DNA from 2 places in the Thiorhodovibrio litoralis genome. Region 2 is predicted to be linked to the other one. Evidence: predicted binding sites of a transcription regulator. Region 2 holds the regulator's gene; the other holds the start of a gene.

Region 1 (4,623 bases), 1.1 Mb from region 2:
ATGGTGCGTCATCCCCGGAGGATGAAGCTGCTGTTTCACGTATAGGCTCACTTTGAAGGCTTGCCGCGGATAATCAACCCTTGTTAATCGAGCAACCCCTCGAGTTCAATCAGTTTGTCCGCCAGGCGCCGGTTGTCGATCGGATAGCGCCCCTCGGCAATGGCGTCGCGAATTTCCTGCACCCGGTCGGCGTCGAAAGGCGCGGTGGCTGCGTCGGCCTGCGCGGCGCTGAGCGCGCGCGCAAGGGCTGTCAGCTCAAGCGACTCGCCCTGGTTTGCAGCGGAGCTTGCAGCAGCAGATGTGCCCGCCGCTTTGCCGGCAGCACCGCTTTTGCCAGCGGATCGCGGGGAGCCCTTAGACCCGACTCGCTCCGCGCGACCTTTATTCGCTCCCAGGTTTTTGATGTCCATCGGTCATCTTGCTGTCAAAATTCGCTAGCGGCCTTAACCGAATCTTAGCCTAACGGCGAAGGCAACGGGAAATGAAAACCCATGGAATTGCGTCAACATCATCGTGCCACCCCGCTTCAACGCGATGCAACCAGCGGGTTAGAGCGGAATCCTGACCACGCCAGGGGATTCGATGACACCTTCGACAACCCGCTCGCTTGAGTTGTTGCGCACCCGGATGCGATCCCCCGCGCCGCCGTCCTCCAGCGCCTCGCCGCTCATGCTGACGCGTATGCCGCCGCCCTCGGAGAGCAGGCGCACGAGTTGACCGCGCTCAACCCAGAGCGGCGTTTTCAGGTGGGAATCGGTGATGATGTCACCGGGGCGTAGCGAGCGGCGTACCTGCATGCCGACGGTATCGGTCAGATCATCGTAGTAGCCGCCCAACAAGGCACCGGTCTCGCGCTGCTCGAGTTTGACGTCCGTGGGCATGACCATGCTGCTGCGGTTCAGCGGGCCGGCGGCCACCACGACCGCGCCAAAGCGCTCGACGCGGGCGGATACGAACAACGACCAGCGCACCGGCCCCTGACATTGGATCTTCACACTGGTGTTACCCGTTTTGCGCGCACCCGGTGCCAGACTGGCTTGAAGGTCATGCTCGCAAAGCTTAAGGCGCAGCCGCGGGTCGACCGGGTCGACGGAGACCTTGACCTTCGCACCGCCATCGCCGCCCGCCACATGATGAAGAAAGGTCTTGGCCGCGCGCTGGATATTGGTAACCGGCTCGATCTCTTCAGTGGCGGCCAAGCCGGCCGCGTTTGCCTGCGCGATGATTCCCACTTGGCCGCTGATTCCTTGGACCAGGAAAAGGGCGCTGAAGCATAGCAAGGGCGCACTGATCAGCCAGCGCCAGTTGGGCGCCAGACGCTGGCGCCTCGGTTGCGGGGTTCTGAGGTTGATAGTTTGCATCTCTTGCTCCGTCTTGCCTATGGGCGATGAGGCGATTTCGGCTCCTGTTCGTTGCGCAGGAGAATGCAAGACCGAGGCCATTTTTACCGACCGCGCCGGCGCGAGCAGTAGTCGCGGTTGCAGCGACCAGCCAGCGGACCAAAAACCGCCGATGGCTTAAGCCATGTTGCCGCTTTTAGGCTATCATCCAATGAGTGGCACCCATGCGATCGGGGCCAAGGGTCTGGAGGTTTAATGAGTCAATTTATTGACGATGTCGACCAACGCACGCAGATGGTCGGGCAGAACCGAATGGAGCTTTTGCTGTTCCATCTCGGTGGCACCCAAACCTTCGGCATCAATGTGTTTAAGGTGCGCGAGGTCATCGCCAAGCCACGACTGCGCCAGCTGCCGGGCTCGGCGGCTATTGTTTGCGGGGTCGCCAACATCCGCGGCAAGACGGTGTCGATCATCGATCTGGCCAGCGCCATCGGCTTCGGCGCCCAGACAATTTCGCCAAATCAGGACGCCAAGGTCATTGTCACCGAGTTCAATCGTTCGGTGCAGGGCTTCTGGGTCTCGAATGTGGACCGGATCGTGAATGTCAGTTGGGAAAAGGTCAAGCCCCCGCCGCGCGGCACCGAGCACGAGAGCTTTCTGGTGGCGGTCACGGAGATCGACAACCGCTGGGTTGAAATCATCGATGTTGAACGGGTATTCGTGCAAGTCAACCCACTTGCACGCGAGGTTTCAACGGAGTTCAAAGAGCAGGCGCGTGCGGTCGCGGGCGATGGCGCACAACGCGTACTGGTGGTGGATGATTCGATGGTAGCGCGCAGACAGATCGAGCGCAGCGTGTCGGATCTCGGCTTTGCAGTCGAGGCGCGTTCCGACGGACTCCAGGCGCTGGAGTACCTTGAGACACTTGAGCAGACCCAACCCGCGCACGAGCAGATCGCGCTAGTGATTTCCGACATTGAAATGCCACGCATGGACGGCTACACGCTGACGCGCAAGATCCGCGAAAGCCCGCATTTGCGACACTTGAATGTGATCTTGCATTCCTCGTTGAGCGGTCAGTTCAATGCCGATCTGGTAAAACGTGCTGGCGCGGATCATTTTCTGCCAAAATTCGATCCTGACGAGCTTGCCGCCGCCATCTTGAAATATACTCGCCAGCAGCTAACGCATGAGGCTTGAAGTAGCGACCCCTTGAAGCACCCGGAAAGACTCCGATGCGTGCCGGACCACCTTGCCAGATCAACTTGCCAGATAATTGCGCCATGTTACCGTGATTGACCCGCAGGACTACACTGAATTTTCTCGCTTTTTGAGCGAATGCTGCGGGCTGGTGCTCGGCTCAAACCGCCAGTACCTGGTCTCCAGCCGCCTGTCGCGCCTGCTCGAGGAGTTCTCTTTCGCCAGCGTCGAGGAGCTGCTGCGAGCGTTGCGCAGCTCGGCCCAGCCCAAGCTCAAGTCGCGCGTCATCGATGCCATGACCACCAACGAAACCTCCTGGTTTCGCGACGGTTACCCGTTCGAGATGCTGCACCACATCATCCTGCCGGACCTTGCTGCTTCCAAGCGCTCCATCCGCGTCTGGTCAGCCGCCGCTTCCACCGGGCAGGAGGCTTTTAGCATTGCCATGGTGCTGAGCGAGTATGCCAGCGCCAATCCGATGAAAGCGCCAAGCGCCAGCATTGTGGGTACCGACTTGTCTGAGTCGGCGCTAGCCGAGGCCCGCACTGGCATCTACGACGGCCTGAGCATCGTGCGCGGCCTGAGTGAGGAGCGCCGCAAGCGTTTTTTCGACACCGTCGAGAACGGCCACAAGATCAAGCCGGAGCTCCAGCGCCAGGTGCGCTTTCAGAAGCTCAACCTGCTCGACTCCTACGCCACGCTCGGCAAGTTCGACATTGTCTTCTGCCGCAATGTGCTGATCTACTTCTCCGCCGAAACCAAGAGTCGAGTTTTTGACGGTATCGCCCGGCAGATGGACCCGGGCGGCTATCTCTTCATTGGCGCTTCCGAGTCTGTCTCCCCCTACACCAAAGCCTTCGAACTCGAGCGCACCCCGCGCGGCTCGGTCCTGCGCCGGGTCTGATCGCCTCATCCCCTAATCGCGCCCGCGCGCGATTGCCCATCGATTTCCTCCTGCTTGCTCCGCCCTACTTCGGCTGGCACGGGCATTGCTTGTTCATGACCAAGACATTGGGTCAGCCATGCAGGACAAGCCATGAGCCTCTCTCTCGACAAAGCACTAGGCATTTCGCCGCAAGCCCTTCTGGTCAGGGCGGACCGCACCGAGTTGTTGGCGTCAAACCTCGCCAACGCCGAAACCCCCAACTACAAGGCGCGCGACGTCGACTTTCGCGACGCGCTCTCACAGGCAGCCGGACGCGGCAATAGCTTGCCGCTCAAGCGCACCAACGACCGCCACTTGCCGCCTGACACCGCCGGAGCCGTCGACATGCCGCCGGAGCGACTCTATCGCGTCCCCGCGCAACCGGCGCTGGATGGCAATACCGTCGATCCGCAACTCGAGCACGCCGCCTTTGCCGAGAATGCCATGCAGTTTCAAAGCAGCGTCGAATTCCTCAACCGCAAGGTCTCGGGTCTGAAATCCGCCCTGCAATCCGGAGGCAGCTGATGAGCAACTTTTTTAGCATCTTTAATACCTCGGGTTCGGCGCTGACTGCCCAGTCGGTGCGACTCAATACCGTGGCATCCAACCTGGCCAACTCCAGCGTAGGCGCTCCTACCCCTGAAGAAACCTATCAACCCAAGGAAGTGCTGTTCCAGACGGTGCTTGATCGTAACAACCCGGAGCGAGCAGATACGCCAGTGCGGGTCGCAGGAATCGTCGACAGACCAGACGAGCCCATCATCACCTATGAGCCACATCACCCACAGGCAAACGAGGAGGGCTATGTCTTCCGTCCCGCGGTCAACGTGGTCCAGGAAATGGCCAACATGATGTCCGCCTCACGCAGCTTCGAGGCCAATGTCGAAGTCATGAATACCACACGTCAGTTGCTGCAGCGCACCCTGCAGATTGGCGGACAGCAATAAGGAATCCGCACAATGTCAGATTTTTCTACTGAGACCTTGCAGTCACTTGGCCTCGCACCGACTCCCCAGGTCAATACTGAACAGCGCGGTGAATTAGGCCAAGAAGATTTCCTGAAACTACTGACCGTCCAACTTTCTACTCAGGACCCAATGAAGCCCGTCGAGAACACGGACTTTATCGGTCAAATGGCACAGTTTTCGACGTTAACCG
Region 2 (4,623 bases):
AAGGCGACGCTTTTGCCGGCGCCTGAAAGTCCGCTTACGATGATGAAGTCCATATCCGCAGCCGCTTCGATAGCTTGGTCGATTGGGTCAGGTCCATGGCTCATGGAGGCGATGCTCGGTCTCCCAGGCGGGCACCTCCGCCGCCAGCAATCCGGCCTGACGTTCGGCCAGGTCCGATCCGGCGTCGTAGCCGCGGGTGCGCAGAATCTGGCTGCGCACGGCTGTTTCAAGCAGGACGGCAAGATTGCGTCCCGGAGCTACCGGGATGGTTATCTCTGGCACCGCGATGCCGAGAATGTTCCGTGTGGATAAACTGCCGCGCAGCCGGTCGATGCAGGCCAGCTCGCTGTTGTCAAAAAACCGCATGCTGATGACCAGGTTTAGGTGGTTTTTTTCGCGCACCGAACTTTCGCCAAACATGGCGCGGATGTTCAAGACACCAAGGCCGCGAACTTCAAGAAAATCGCGCAGCAACGGCGGGCAGCGCCCCTCGATGACCTCGGGCGCGATGCGTGCGAACTCGGGTGCATCGTCGGCGATCAGGCGATGACCGCGGGCGATCAACTCGAGCGCGAGTTCGCTTTTGCCGATGCCAGGGTCGCCGACCAGCAGCACGCCCATGCCGAGAACCTCGAGAAAAACCCCGTGCAAGGTGGTGCGTTCGGCAAAGGTGTGGGTGAGGACATGCTGGAGGTGCTCGACAATGTCCTGATCGTTGAGGCTCGATCCCAGCAGGGGCGTGCCCTCCTGCTCGGCGCGGGCGCGGAATTGCGCATCGGGCTCAAGCGCGTCGGCAAAGATTACCGCCACTGGGCTGGCGGTGAAAACCCGCGTCAGCATATCGCCGCGGGCGTGGGGGTGGAGATCGCGCAGGTACGCGAATTCGGCCTGACCAACAACCTGCACCCGGTTGGGGCGGATGCAGTTCATCGAGCCAACCAGGCGCTGGCGCGGACCCTCAGGTGGGGTTTGCAGCGGAATCCGCTGCTTCGGCGGCTCGAACAACCATTGCAGTTTGAGCGGTTCGCTCAGACTGTCGACGAGACTCTGCAGGGAGTCGATCGGCTTCACGCTGGTCTCAGGAACGCCGTGGGGACCCGTCTGGCGGCGAGCTGGGCAGAGAACTGGTCGGAGAGCTGGCTGGAGAGTTGGCCGGAGAGCTGCTTGGCGCAGCTTCTGCGGGGGCCGCTTCAGTCAGAAGCGCCAGCAGCGCGTCGGGCCCCTCAGCGTCGCGCAGCTTCTGTCGCAGCTGGTCCTGGTTGAATAGCGCGGCAAGGTCGGCCAGCAGCTGCAGATGCATTTCGTTGGCCGTCTCGGGGACCAGCAGCGCGAAGGCCAGGTCGACCGGCTGGTCGTCAATGGCATCGAAGGGAACCGGCTCGCGCATTTGGACGAAGGCGCCAATGGCGTCCGTCACTTCCGCCACCCGCGCGTGCGGCAGGGCGACGCCGTGCCCGAGCCCGGTGCTGCCGAGGCGCTCGCGCTCGAGCAGGCGGTCGAAGACGGACTCGCGGCTGAGCTCAGGCAATTCGCCGACCAGCAGTTCAGCCAGGGTCTCGAGCAGGCGCTTTTTGCTGCTGATACTGGCCGCGCCGAGCACCCGGTGTTCGACGATGAGTTGTGGGGGGAACATGGTTGGTGGCTCTCCCGTGGGAAACAAAAACCGGAGCCGGCATGACCGGCTCCGGTATGAATCAGCTAGAGACTCGAGTGATTTGCGTGCGTGATGCGATGAGTCTCTTGGCTTGGGTTAAGTCTCCGCCGGGTCCTCGCCGGGCGCGGGCTCGCTGGTGGCCGCGAGTTCGGCACTGGCGGCTTTGGCTCCCGGCGCGCGATGACTCTGGCGCTTTTCCTTGTATTTGATCACCTGACGGTCGAGTTTGTCGATCAGTCCGTCAATGGCGGCGTACATGTCTTCGTGCGTGGCGTCGGCAAAAACACTGGCGCCATTGATGAGCAGCGTGGCTTCCGCCTTTTGGCGGAGCTTCTCGACGGTCAGTATGACGTGCGCGTTGATGACATGGTCGAAATGGCGCTCCAGGCGGGAAAATTTATTATCGACATAGTCCTTAAGCGGCTCGGTGATGTCGATATGATGACCTGTGAGCTTGATTTGCATAGATTGTCTCTCCTGGATGATCGAACGCAACGATGGCGGCTACGCCAGCCCTGGGGGATTTCATCACAAAGGAAGCCCTTAGTGAAAATCGCGGTTAGTGAAAACTCCGGTTAGTGAAAATGCCGGTTAGTGAAATCCCCGGGCGGTCAGGCGAGGCGCTTACGCTCGTTTGAGGGCGGTATGCCCATGGCTTCGCGGTATTTGGCGACTGTCCGCCGCGCCACCTTGATGCCTTGATCAGATAAAACATCCGCGATTTTGTTGTCGCTCAGAGGCTTGTTGGGCGTCTCGGCAGCGACCAGTTTGCGGATGAAGGCTCTGATGGCGGTGGACGAACATTCGCCTCCTGAAGTCGTGTTGACATGGCTTGAGAAAAAATACTTAAACTCGAGAGTGCCCCTCGGTGTGTGCATGTATTTCTGCGTGGTGACGCGCGAGACGGTGGATTCGTGCAGCTCGAGTGTCTCGGCGATATCGCGCAACACCAACGGACGCATGGCTTCTTCGCCGAAGTCGAAGAAGTCCTGCTGCAGCTCGACAATTTTGCTCGCGACGCGCAGCACGGTGTCGTTGCGGCTGAGCAGGCTTTTGATGAACCACTGGGCTTCCTGTAGGTGGGATTTCATGCACTGGTTGTCGGCTGCCTTGTCGGCACGACGAATGAGCTGGCGGTAGCTCTCGTTGACGCGGATTCTCGGTGTGGTGTCCGGATTAAGCTCCACTGTCCAACGGCCGTTGCGCCGACGCACGAGTACGTCTGGCTTAATGTACTCGGGGCGCACCTCGGTCACGGCGGAGCCGGGGCGCGGGTTGAGCGAGCGGATCAGACTCAGTGCCCTGGCGAGGTCGTCGTCGCCAAGTTTGGTGCTGCGTCGCATGCTGTCGAGGTCGTTGCGCGCCAAGGCGTCAAAATGGTGCTCGCAGATGGCCAGGGCATGGTCGCGCTGCGGCTGGACGTCAGTGAGCTGACGCAGTTGCAGAATCAGGCACTCGCGCAGATCGCGCGCGGCGATTCCGGCAGGGTCGAAGGACTGAATACGATGCAGCACGGCATCGATCTCGTCGCGCTCCAGATCGGGGTCGTTGAGAATGTCTGGCAGTTCATCGAGGTCGAGACGCAGATAACCATCGGCGTCGATGGCGTCGATCAATGCCTCGGCAACGGCTCGGTCGCGTTCCCCGAAACGGGTCAGGTTGAGCTGCCAGTCGATGTGATCGTGCAGCGTCTGCGGGCGAGAGCGCTGCGCGAAGAGATCGAAGTCATTGCCGTCGCTGCCGTTGTTGCTTGGCGCGCTGCCGCTTGCTGTGTAGCTGTCGAAGGTATCGGCCCACTGACTGTCGGTCGGCAGCTCGGCCGGCATGTCATCGCGCTCAGGGCGCAGGGAGTCGTCGATGCGGGCGTCCTCGATCTGCCGTTCAATGTCACGCGCGGAGATGTCCTCAAGGCCCGTGCCCTGGTCGCCGAGGCTTTGCTCTGGCGGATCATCGTCAGCGCTCTCGAGCATCAGGTTGGATTCAAGCGCCTGCTGGATTTCCTGCTGCAGGTCCAGGGTGGAGAGTTGCAGAAGCTTGATGGCCTGCTGCAGCTGCGGCGTCATCGTCAGCTGCTGGCCGAGGCGCAGTTGAATGGTCTGCTTCATCGCGACGCTTTCGGTCAGACTCCGGCGTGATCAGGCATGAAGAGAAGGGTTCTCGCAGCGAATGAAACTTGCATAGGCATTCTTGATTGTAGCTGATCTTTTCCGCCTCGACGCAAGCTGGGGAGCGCGATCGGCTTTTGTCAGCGCCACGACCGTGGTGGCCTGGGGGCGAATGTGTTCGTGGGAAACGTTAGCAGCGCAACAGCGTCGGCTTACAGGCGGAAATGCTCTCCGAGGTAAACCGTGCGAACCTGGGTGTTGGCAAGCAACTCGGAGGGCGCGCCCTCGGCGATGACTTGGCCGTCGCTGATGATGTATGCGCGATCGCAGATGTCGAGCGTCTCGCGGACATTATGGTCGGTCACCAGCACCCCGATGCCGCGCTCGCGCAGATGAGTAATGATCTTCTTGATATCGACCACGGCGATGGGGTCGACACCGGCGAAGGGTTCGTCAAGCAGCATGATCTTCGGCTCGACCGCCAGGGCGCGGGCGATTTCGAGCCGTCGGCGCTCGCCGCCGGACAGACTCAGCGCCATGGATTCGGCGATATGCGCGATGCCGAGCTCGTCGAGCAGCGCCTCGCACAGCTGCCGGCGCTGGCGCTCGTCGAGTTCCGGGCGGGTCTCGAGCACGGCCATCAGGTTGTCGGTGGCGCTCAGCTTGCGAAATACCGAGGGCTCCTGGGCCAGGTAGCTCAGGCCGCGCCGGGCGCGGGCATGCATGGGTGCGAGGCTGACGTCCTCGCCGGCGAGCAGGATGCGCCCGCCATCTGCGGCCACCAGGCCGACGATCATGTAAAAGCTGGTTGTCTTGCCGGCACCATTGGGGCCGAGCAGTCCCACCACCTCGCCAGCGCTGACG

Evidence for each region. The regulator sigma-54, encoded in region 2, starts transcription at its own class of promoters, with help from an activator protein. The targets are predictions, from matches to a motif close to TGGCANGNTNCNTGCTT.
Region 1: the regulator sigma-54 is predicted to act here: its motif matches at 1,425-1,441, upstream of flgA (flagellar basal body P-ring formation chaperone FlgA).

The regions. Positions count from the first base shown of each region.
Region 1 covers NZ_CP121473.1:333,385-338,007, reverse strand. Annotated here, with positions in the region: gene flgM (flagellar biosynthesis anti-sigma factor FlgM) at 84-410, opposite strand; gene flgA (flagellar basal body P-ring formation chaperone FlgA) at 549-1,361, opposite strand; gene Thiosp_RS01575 (chemotaxis protein) at 1,596-2,540, shown strand; gene Thiosp_RS01570 (CheR family methyltransferase) at 2,632-3,444, shown strand; gene flgB (flagellar basal body rod protein FlgB) at 3,577-3,990, shown strand; gene flgC (flagellar basal body rod protein FlgC) at 3,990-4,412, shown strand; gene Thiosp_RS01555 (flagellar hook assembly protein FlgD) at 4,425-4,623, shown strand, end outside.
Region 2 covers NZ_CP121473.1:4,707,499-4,712,121, reverse strand. Annotated here, with positions in the region: gene rapZ (RNase adapter RapZ) at 1-53, opposite strand, end outside; gene hprK (HPr(Ser) kinase/phosphatase) at 88-1,071, opposite strand; gene Thiosp_RS21480 (PTS sugar transporter subunit IIA) at 1,079-1,633, opposite strand; gene hpf (ribosome hibernation-promoting factor, HPF/YfiA family) at 1,751-2,119, opposite strand; gene Thiosp_RS21470 (RNA polymerase factor sigma-54) at 2,266-3,759, opposite strand; gene lptB (LPS export ABC transporter ATP-binding protein) at 3,972-4,623, opposite strand, start outside.